2 regions of the Sphingobium indicum B90A genome follow, and region 2 is predicted to be linked to the other one. Evidence: riboswitches for the same ligand, from Rfam matches in the RefSeq annotation. Region 2 holds a riboswitch; the other holds the start of a gene.
The links. A riboswitch is a leader RNA that binds a small molecule or an ion and turns the genes downstream of it on or off. The one in region 2 is predicted to bind cobalamin.
Positions count from the first base shown of each region.

Region 1: another riboswitch for cobalamin. It lies ahead of SIDU_RS00630 (TonB-dependent receptor plug domain-containing protein); the one in region 2 lies ahead of SIDU_RS12080 (HoxN/HupN/NixA family nickel/cobalt transporter).

Region 1 is NZ_CP013070.1:118,367-122,779, reverse strand. Features, by position in the region: gene SIDU_RS00635 (ABC transporter substrate-binding protein) at 1-3, shown strand, start outside; gene SIDU_RS00630 (TonB-dependent receptor plug domain-containing protein) at 11-1,831, opposite strand; cobalamin riboswitch at 2,004-2,217, opposite strand; gene mobA (molybdenum cofactor guanylyltransferase) at 2,297-2,836, shown strand; gene cobA (uroporphyrinogen-III C-methyltransferase) at 2,915-3,697, opposite strand; gene SIDU_RS00615 (nitrate reductase) at 3,684-4,413, opposite strand, start outside.
Region 2 is NZ_CP013070.1:2,478,747-2,483,159, reverse strand. Features, by position in the region: gene SIDU_RS12090 (CHAT domain-containing protein) at 1-708, opposite strand, end outside; gene SIDU_RS12085 (hypothetical protein) at 1,018-1,260, shown strand; cobalamin riboswitch at 1,418-1,644, shown strand; gene SIDU_RS12080 (HoxN/HupN/NixA family nickel/cobalt transporter) at 1,797-2,870, shown strand; gene cobW (cobalamin biosynthesis protein CobW) at 2,867-3,907, shown strand; gene cobN (cobaltochelatase subunit CobN) at 3,907-4,413, shown strand, end outside.

The DNA.
Region 1 (4,413 bases), 1.3 Mb from region 2:
TAGGCTATTTTCAGAAGCGCACACGCACGCCGCCGAAGGCCGAGCGGCCATATGTGCCATAGCCATAGACAGTGGCATATTTCTCATCGGTCAGATTGTCGATGCGGCCGTAGATCTCCAGATTCTCCCGGATCGGGAAGGATGCCCGCACGTCCGTCACGGCATAGCCGTCCAGCCGGATCGCGTTGGTCGCATCGTTGAAGCTGTCGCCCACCATCGTCACGGTCGCGCCGGTCGACAGGCCGAAGGGCCAGACATAGTCCGCCGAAACGCTGACCGCATCGGCGGCGCGGCGCGGCAGCCGGGCGTCGGTATTGCGGTCGCGCGCATCGACATGGCTGTAGGCGGCCGTGACCGTCAGCGCATCGACAGGCTTCAGGGCCAGCATCGCCTCCACGCCCTTGGCGCGGGTGCGGTCCAGATTATTGTACCCGCCGTAAAGGCCGATCGAATAATCATAGTTGATCTGGTCTTTGGTGTCGCGGCGGAACGCCGTGACAGAGAGGATCGCCCGGTCGCCATCCAGCCTTTGGTCGAAGCCGATGTCGTAGCTTTTCGACCGCTCCGGACGCAGGCCCGCATTGCCGACATCGGCGCCGTAAAGCTGATAAAGGGACGGGGCCTTGAACCCTTCGCCATAGCTCATGCGGATATTGGTCGCGCCGGCGTTGGGCGTGTAGTTGGCATTGGCGCCGAAGGTGGTCGCGCCGCCGAACTGGCTGTGATCGTCATGCCGCGCGCCGGCGGTCAGCGACAGGCCGGCGACCGGCTTCACGATGGCCAGCGCATAGACGCTGTCGACATCGGCCTTGTGGCTTTCCACCGAGCCGAAGCCGGAGAAGTCATAGTCGGGCCGTTCATGTTCATAGCCGAAGACCAGCTTCGCCTGATCGACCGGCTGATAGACGCCCTCATATTCGAAGCGCAGATTGGTGCCCGAATAGCCATAGGGGCCGAATGCGGATGTATAGTCGCGGTCCATGCGGAACCAGGTCACGGCCGCCCGGTTGGTGAGCCTGCCGTCGAACAGCTCCAGGTTCAGCCCGGCATAGCCGACATATTGATCCGATTTGGAAGTGTCCGCTGTGCTGTCCAACACGCCGTTGTCGGTATCCAGATCGGCATGGATATAATAGCCGCGCAGGTCGAGGCTGAGCGTATCGGTGAAGGCCAGCTTCAGCTTGGCGTTGGCGGCGATATTCTCATAGCCGTCCTTTTCCGTGCCATTGGCGGCGGAGGAAATGCCGTCGGTGTTGAAATAGGCGATGCCAACGCCGCCCGATGCGATGCCGCTGCCGCCCGAAACGTCCGCCTTGGCGTTCAGCGTGTCGCTATAGCCGTAATCGACCGATGCATTGCCCGCGAAACCGGCGGCAGGCGTGCCGGTCATGACGTTGACGACGCCGCCGACCGCCTGGCTGCCATAGGCGATGGAGTTGGACCCCCGCAAAATTTCGATCCGCCGGATATTGCCGGTCAGCAGATTGCCGAAATCGTACATGTCGCCAATGCCGCTGGTGTCGTTGACCTTGACCCCGTCGATCAGCACCAGCGTCTGCGTCGTTTCAGCGCCGCGCAGCGAAACGCCGGTCACCCCGCCCAAGCTGCCGCTGCGGTTGAAGCGCACGCCCGGCGTGGTCGCCAGCAGGTCCACGACGCTGACGCTCTGGCGGGTGCGGATGGTGTCGGCGTCGATGACGGTGACGGCCTGGCCGACCTCGTCGCGGGGCTGCTCGATGCCCAATGCGGTGACGATGATCTCGTCATCATCGGCGGCGAGGGCGGGCGCGGCCGCGAGCAAAGCGGCAAGAGAGAGGGTGGCTTTCAACATTATATCTGTTTCCCTGAGCGTCGCTGCGACTTCATGGCTCAGGGCATCCGCTCATCGCGGTCGGCGCAGGGGGAAGTCGACGCCAGTGCCCTCCCCCGCACCGATGCGGCCCTGCGCCGCTTCGTCGCTCAGACGGAAAACACCGTGCCATGGCCAACACCTGGGCCAGGGCAAGAGCGACCGTGCGCCGGCAGGTCTCCTGGCTCGCGGGTCAACGCAGCGATGCATGCCTTCCCGGACTTGCGTCCAGTGGCCGGTCCATGGACCGAAGTGCATCGCGCTCACCGCTTACAGTTGCAGGGACAGCCGCGGAATAGGACGGTTTCCCGCCCGCACCGCATTCCCGTTTTCAGCCCTTTGGGGGCACCGGCGCGATCTTCTTTGCGCGCGAGGGTTTGTCCCCGCCCGCGCCGCGCGCCATAAGGGAAAGCGAGGACAATGCCAAGCGGCATGAGGAGGGACGGAATGCGATTGCTGGGCGCGGTTCTGGCCGGGGGACGATCCAGCCGCTTCGGCAGCGACAAGGCCTTGGCGATGCTCGATGGGCGGACATTGCTGGATCATGCGGCGGCGGCGCTGGGCGCGCATGTCGAGACGGTGGTGATTTGCGGGCGGCACGTTCCGGGAATGACCGGGCTGGCGGACCGGCCGGCGGCGGACATGGGACCGTTAGGGGGGCTGAACGCCGCGCTGCATCATGCGGCGGCGCAGGGTTATGACGCGGTGCTGACGACGGGGTGCGACGTTCCGGTCTATCCGGACGGGTTGGCGCAGGCCTTGATCGGGGATGGCGCGGCGATCCTGAAGGGGCAGCAACTGGCCGGCTTCTGGCCCGCTTCATTGGCGGGAGAGCTGGATGCGCATCTGGCCGAGGAGAATAGCCGGGCGATCCATGGCTGGCTGGAGCGGGTCGGGGCGCGGATCGTGGAGCGGCCGGAGTTCGTGCTGCCCAATATCAACCGGCCGGAGGATCTGGAGCGGTTCACTTTTCCCCGATTGGGCTGAGCCTGTCGAAGGGTTCGGCTTCTCTTGAGGAGAAAAGGGCTTCGACAGGCTCAGCCCGAACGGAGGTAGGGTTGGTCGTCAGGCCCGGACGGTAGCACTCTCAACCACTTCCACCGGCAAATGGGTTCCCGCCACTGCTTCCCCGATCAGCAGCAGGGTTGGGTCTTCGTCGCTGATCGTCGCCACCAGGAAGGCCAGCGCCGACAGCTTGCCCCGGATCAGCCGTTCATTGGGGAGCGAGACATTGACCGCCACCATCACCGGCGTTTCGGGATCGCGCCCGGCGGCGATCAGCGAGCGGCTGATTTCTCCGGCAGCGGCGCGGCCCATATAGATGCCGAGCGTGCCGCCCGGCCGGGCCAGCGCTTCCCAGTCGAGCTTCAGCGGCTCGCCTGCCTTCAGATGCGCCGTCACCAGCGTCAGTCCCCGCGCCACGCCGCGCAGGGTGAGCGAGGCATGGCCGTTCGCCGCCGCCGCGCTGGCGGTGGTGATGCCGGGGCAGATGCGCACGGCGACGCCCGCCTCCGCCAGATGCTCCATCTCCTCCGCCGAGCGGCCGAAGACCGAGGGGTCGCCCCCCTTCAGCCGCACGACGCGCTTGCCCGCCTTCGCCGCCGCCAGCAGCAGGTCGTTGATGCTTTCCTGCGCCTTGCTGTGGCGGCCGGAGCGTTTGCCGACGCTGACCCGCTCGACGCCCTGCGGGATCAGGTCCAGCACCCCCGGCCCCACCAGCGCGTCGTGGAAGACGATCTCCGCCGCAGCGATCAGCTTTTCGGCCTTGCGGGTCAGCAGGTCCGGGTCGCCGGGGCCTGCGCCCACCAGCCAGACCTCGCCGGGGGCGATAAGCTCATTCGGCTGCATGAAGCGTCTCCTGCAATGTCTGGGTGAGGATATTGGCGAGCGCGGGGCGGCACGATCCGCAATTGGTCCCCGCCCCCAGCGCCTTGCCGACGGCGGCGACGTCGACCAGATCCTGCTCGCGGATGGCGGCGACGATCTGGTTCAACCCGATGTCGAAGCAGACGCAGACGGTCGCGCCCTTTTCCGGCTGGCTGCCCGGTCCCCGCGCCGCGAGGACGGAGCCGCCGACTCCCTCTGCCTGCAACTGGCCGATCAGCCAGTCGCGCGAGGGCAACAGGCCGGTGCGCGTCACGAACAGCACGCCGTTCAGCCTGCCTTCGCTGATGGTCGCGACGCGCCGGGTGCCGCGGGAGGCGTCCATGGCCTCGACCCGGTCGCCCTTCGGAAGAAAGGCGTCGAGGCGGGCCGGGTCGCCATTGCCGGCGATCTCGTACAGCGCGCCGCCCGGAACGGTGATCCGGGTGGACCAGAGGCAGGGCAGCTTCACCGGCTCATCGCCGCGCAGGATGAGGAAACCGCTCCACTCGGTCGCGACCTTCTCGACGCTGGCCGGGGTGGATTTGAAGCCGGGCTGGCCCGAATGCGGATCGACCAGCGGACGAGGGAGCAGGCCGGTGCGGCCGCCGCTCGACATCTGGTCGGTCCAGTGGATCGGCGTGAAGATCTCGCCGGGGCGCTGGCCTTCGCTCAGGCTGACGCGGAAGATGCTGTTGCCC
Region 2 (4,413 bases):
ATTGACCAGATATTCATGCGCCCGGTTCGCCCGTTCGGCAGGGGTCAGCTTCGCCGCATCCGGATCGCGGGCCAGCCGGTCGGTCAGGCTGTCGAAAAACTCCGCCGCTTCGGCATAATTGCCCGAAGCGTTGCGCCGATAGCCCTCCGCCAGCACAGTCTGCGGGTCCAGCGTCGCCGCCTGCAGTCGGGCATAACCCGCGTCGTTCGTCCCTACCGTCGCGATGTCGACCCGGCCCGGCACGATCCGCCCGGCCATGACGGAGCGCAGCCCCAGGTCGAGCGCGCTTGCATAGGCGGCATAGCCCTGCGCGACATAGATCGTCTTGCCGCGTTCGACGGCCAATATGCGATAGGCGCCGACCGCGCCCGCGCAGTTGCGCATGAGCGCCAAGCCTATGCCGGGCAAGGTGACCCCGCCGGGCGCATTGCACTCGACCGCCTCCCTGCGCGAAGCCGCAAGCCGATCCTGCAATGCCCCATCATCCGTGGCCGCACCGCGCCGCAGCGCATAGATCTGGCCGACGGGGCGCGCGGCATCCCGGCACACCAGCGTCCATGCGCGATCGAACATCGTTCGCGCTGCGGGGTCGCCGGTCGCGCTCTGCGCCTGGCATAGAGCGCCGCCTTCGCTGCCGATGCGGAAACTGTCCCTCAGCAGCGGACGGTTCCCCGTCGCCTGGGCGTGCGCCGCCACGGACAGAGTCAAGGCGGCCCATCCCGCAGGCCCGCGAACCAACTTCCCCAAAACGCTCAAGGCCTATCCCCCAAACCCTGCCGGATATGTCCGTGCAAAGCCCCCTTTTGCATGATCGGGCCGTCATAACGCCCCCCGACGCCGCGCCGCAAGGCGAAACGCGCCGGGCAGGGGCATGTTCGCCCGCCTCCTGTCCAGGAGCAAACCAGAAAAGTGACAGTTGAGCCCTTGTTTTTGGGCGATACAGGCGGCCGATCCGCCGCTATGGTCGCCGGTGATCAAGCGAGTTGCAGCGCCGATCATAGAAGAATGGAAGACGTCATGCTGAACATGCCCTGGGACCAGCCCGCCACCATGATCGACCTGGACGGCAAGGCGCCGATCATCGGCACGATCCGCGATTGCGCCCAGCATTTCGCGATCTTCAAGCCCCATGCGAAGGAACAGGCGCGCATCCTGTTGACCCAGCCGGTCCATCGCGAAGGCCGCAAGACGCGAACCTGGGTGCTGGAGCCGTGGGAGATCGAAAAGCTGGTCGAACGGCTGAGGGCGGAGGTGCATTGAAATAGGATCGTCGTCCCCGGCGCTGCGAGCCGTAAGCCTCCAGCGCCTCGCCGGGAGCGGCGCGTTGGCCCTGCCCGACGGAAGAAGTCGTCATTGCTCCTCTTCCCATTTGCTCGCCCAGCCTCTATGCACGCCCATGAAGGCCGGTTTCGGCCGGCCTTCATGATCGCGCCGGTGCCCCTTCAGGGGGCTTAATAGGGAATGCGGTGATGAATCCGCGGCTGTCCCTGCAACTGTAAGCGGCGAGCGAGACGCATAGCGATCCTCCGCACATGCGGCAGGATCAGCCACTGGGCCGGACGCTAAGTCATGCGAGGCCTGGGAAGGCCATGCGCCAAGCCGTGACCCGCGAGCCAGGAAACCTGCCTGCGTCTGGTCGCTCTTGCCATGGTCCAGGGGATGGCCGCGGCACGGTCCTCCGTCTGAGCGACGCTTCACGCAGCGGGAGCTGCTGTCCGCATGCTGGGCGCAAGAGCGTCCGTCCGGCATGCAGGCGGCTTCCGTCCGGTTCGCAGACGCCGACGGGGATCGTCCCTATGACCATATCGTCTCATGCGCCGTCCGGCCGCCTGCGCCGCCGCGCCGCCGGCATGTTCGCCGGGCTCCTCGCCGCCAATCTGGCCGCCTGGATCGCGGCCTTCGCCATGTTCGCCGGCGACCCCGTCATGCTGGGCACGGCGCTGCTGGCCTGGAGCCTGGGCCTTCGCCATGCCGTCGATGCCGATCACATCGCCGCCATCGACAATGCGACCCGCAAGCTGATGCAGGATGGCCAGCAGCCCCTTGCCGTCGGCTTCTGGTTCGCCATCGGCCATAGCGGCATCGTCCTGATCGCCGCTGTCCTCATCGCCTTCGCAGCCAATGCGCTGAGCCGGGTGGAGGCCGCCGGAGCCATTGGCGGCACCATTGCGACGATCGTGTCCGCAACCTTCCTCTTCGCCATCGCGGCGATGAACCTGATCATCCTGCGATCAGTGCTCAAGACCTTCAACCATGTTCGAAGGGGCGGCGCCTATGTCGATGAAGACATGGACATGCTGCTCGGCAGCCGGGGTCTTCTGTCGCGCCTCTTCCGGCCGCTTTTCCGGCTGGTGACGCGAAGCTGGCACATGGCGCCGCTCGGCTTTCTCTTCGGCCTGGGCTTCGACACCGCGACGGAGGTCGCCATTCTGGGCCTGTCCGCCGGCCAGGCGGCCAGCGGCCTTTCCATCGCGACCGTCCTCATCTTCCCCCTGCTCTTTGCGGCGGGCATGGCGTTGATCGACACGGCGGACGGCGCGCTGATGATGGGCGCCTATCGATGGGCGTTCGTGAAGCCGATCCGCAAGCTCTACTACAACATCACCATCACGCTGGCGTCGGCGCTGGTCGCGCTGCTCATCGGCGGGATCGAGGCGGCGGCGCTGCTGGGCGACAGGCTCGGCCTCCGCGGCGGCGCATGGACCCTGGCCGCCGACCTTGGCGATCATTTCAACAGCCTGGGCTTCGTCATCATCGGCCTGTTCGCCGCCTGCTGGCTGCTGAGCTGGGCCATCTACCGCTGGAGAGGTTTCGACGAGATCGAGGTCGCCTCCATCGCCGGCCACCAAGCACAGGGAAATCCCGCATGAAGAAGATCCCCGCCACCGTTATCACCGGCTTTCTGGGCGCCGGCAAGACCACGCTGATCCGTCACCTCATCGAACATGCGGGCGGTCGTCGCCTCGCCCTCATCATCAACGAATTCGGCGATGTCGGCGTCGACGGCGCGCTGGTGCAGGGCTGCGGCGACGAAGCCTGCCCGGACGAGGACATCATCGAACTGGCCAATGGCTGCATCTGCTGCACCGTGGCCGACGATTTCCTGCCGACCATGCAGAAGCTGCTCGACCGGCCTACCCCGCCCGATCACATCATCATCGAAACCAGCGGCCTTGCCCTGCCCAAGCCGCTGGTCAAGGCGTTCCAATGGCCCGACATCCGGACGCGGTCGACGGTCGACGGCGTGATCGCCCTGATCGACGCCGATGCGCTGGCGGCGGGCCGCTTCGCCCATGACGAGGCGGCGCTCGCCGCCGCCCGCGCGGCCGACCCGACGCTGGATCATGACAGCCCCATCGAGGAACTGTTCGAGGACCAGCTTGCCTGCGCCGACCTTGTCCTGCTCAACAAGACCGATCTGGTCGCGGCGGACCGGCTGGCCGCGCTGGAGCAGGGACTGGCCGGGGAAATCCGTCCCGGCGTGCGCATCCTCCGCACGGCGAGGGGAGAGATTGATCCGGCGATACTGCTGGGCCTGGACGCCGGGGCGGAGGACGGGATCGATGACCGCCCCTCGCACCATGACGGAGAGGAGGAGCATGACCATGACGATTTCGAGAGCTTCATCGTCGACCTGGGCGAACTGGCCGGCCCCGAACCGCTGCTGGCGGCGCTTGCGCGGAGCATCGCCGCGCACGACATTCTGAGGGTCAAGGGCTTCCTTGCCATTGAAGGGCGCCCGGCCCGTCTCGTTTTGCAAGCCGTCGGCCCCCGCATCCAGCATCATTATGACCGGCACTGGCAGGCCGGCGAGCCGCGCACGTCCCGTCTGGTGGTGATCGGCCAGAGCGGCATGGACCGCGCCGCCATAGAAGCCGCGCTCGGCGCGCGGATGGCCGCCGCCTGATGCATCTGCTGACCGCCACGCCCGGCGCCGTTTCCAACGGCGAGGAGGCCATCGACCTCGGCCAGTCGCCGGGCGATATCGTGCTGCTGACCGTGGCGGACAGCGAACTCGCCTGTTTCGCGAGCGCCGCCCATGTCCTGGCGCAGGAACTGGGCGGAGCGGCGCCCGAAATCCGCCTCGCCAACCTCCTCCAGCTCAAACATCCCTATTCGGTCGATCTCTATGTCGAGAAGGTCGTCGCCCACGCCAAATTCGTCTGCGTCGTCCTGCTGGGCGGCAAGAGCTATTGGCCCTATGGCATTGAAGAAATTGCGAATATCGCCCGGGAAAGGGGCATAGCCTTCGCGGCGATCGCCGATGGGCGAGAGGACGATCCAGAACTCTCCGCCGCATCCACCGTCGCGGCGGAGAGCTGCGACCTCCTGCGCGACTATCTGCGGCAGGGCGGCATCGCCAACGCCGTCGCCTTCCTGCGCAACGCCGCCCGCCTTGCCGGCTTCGACGCG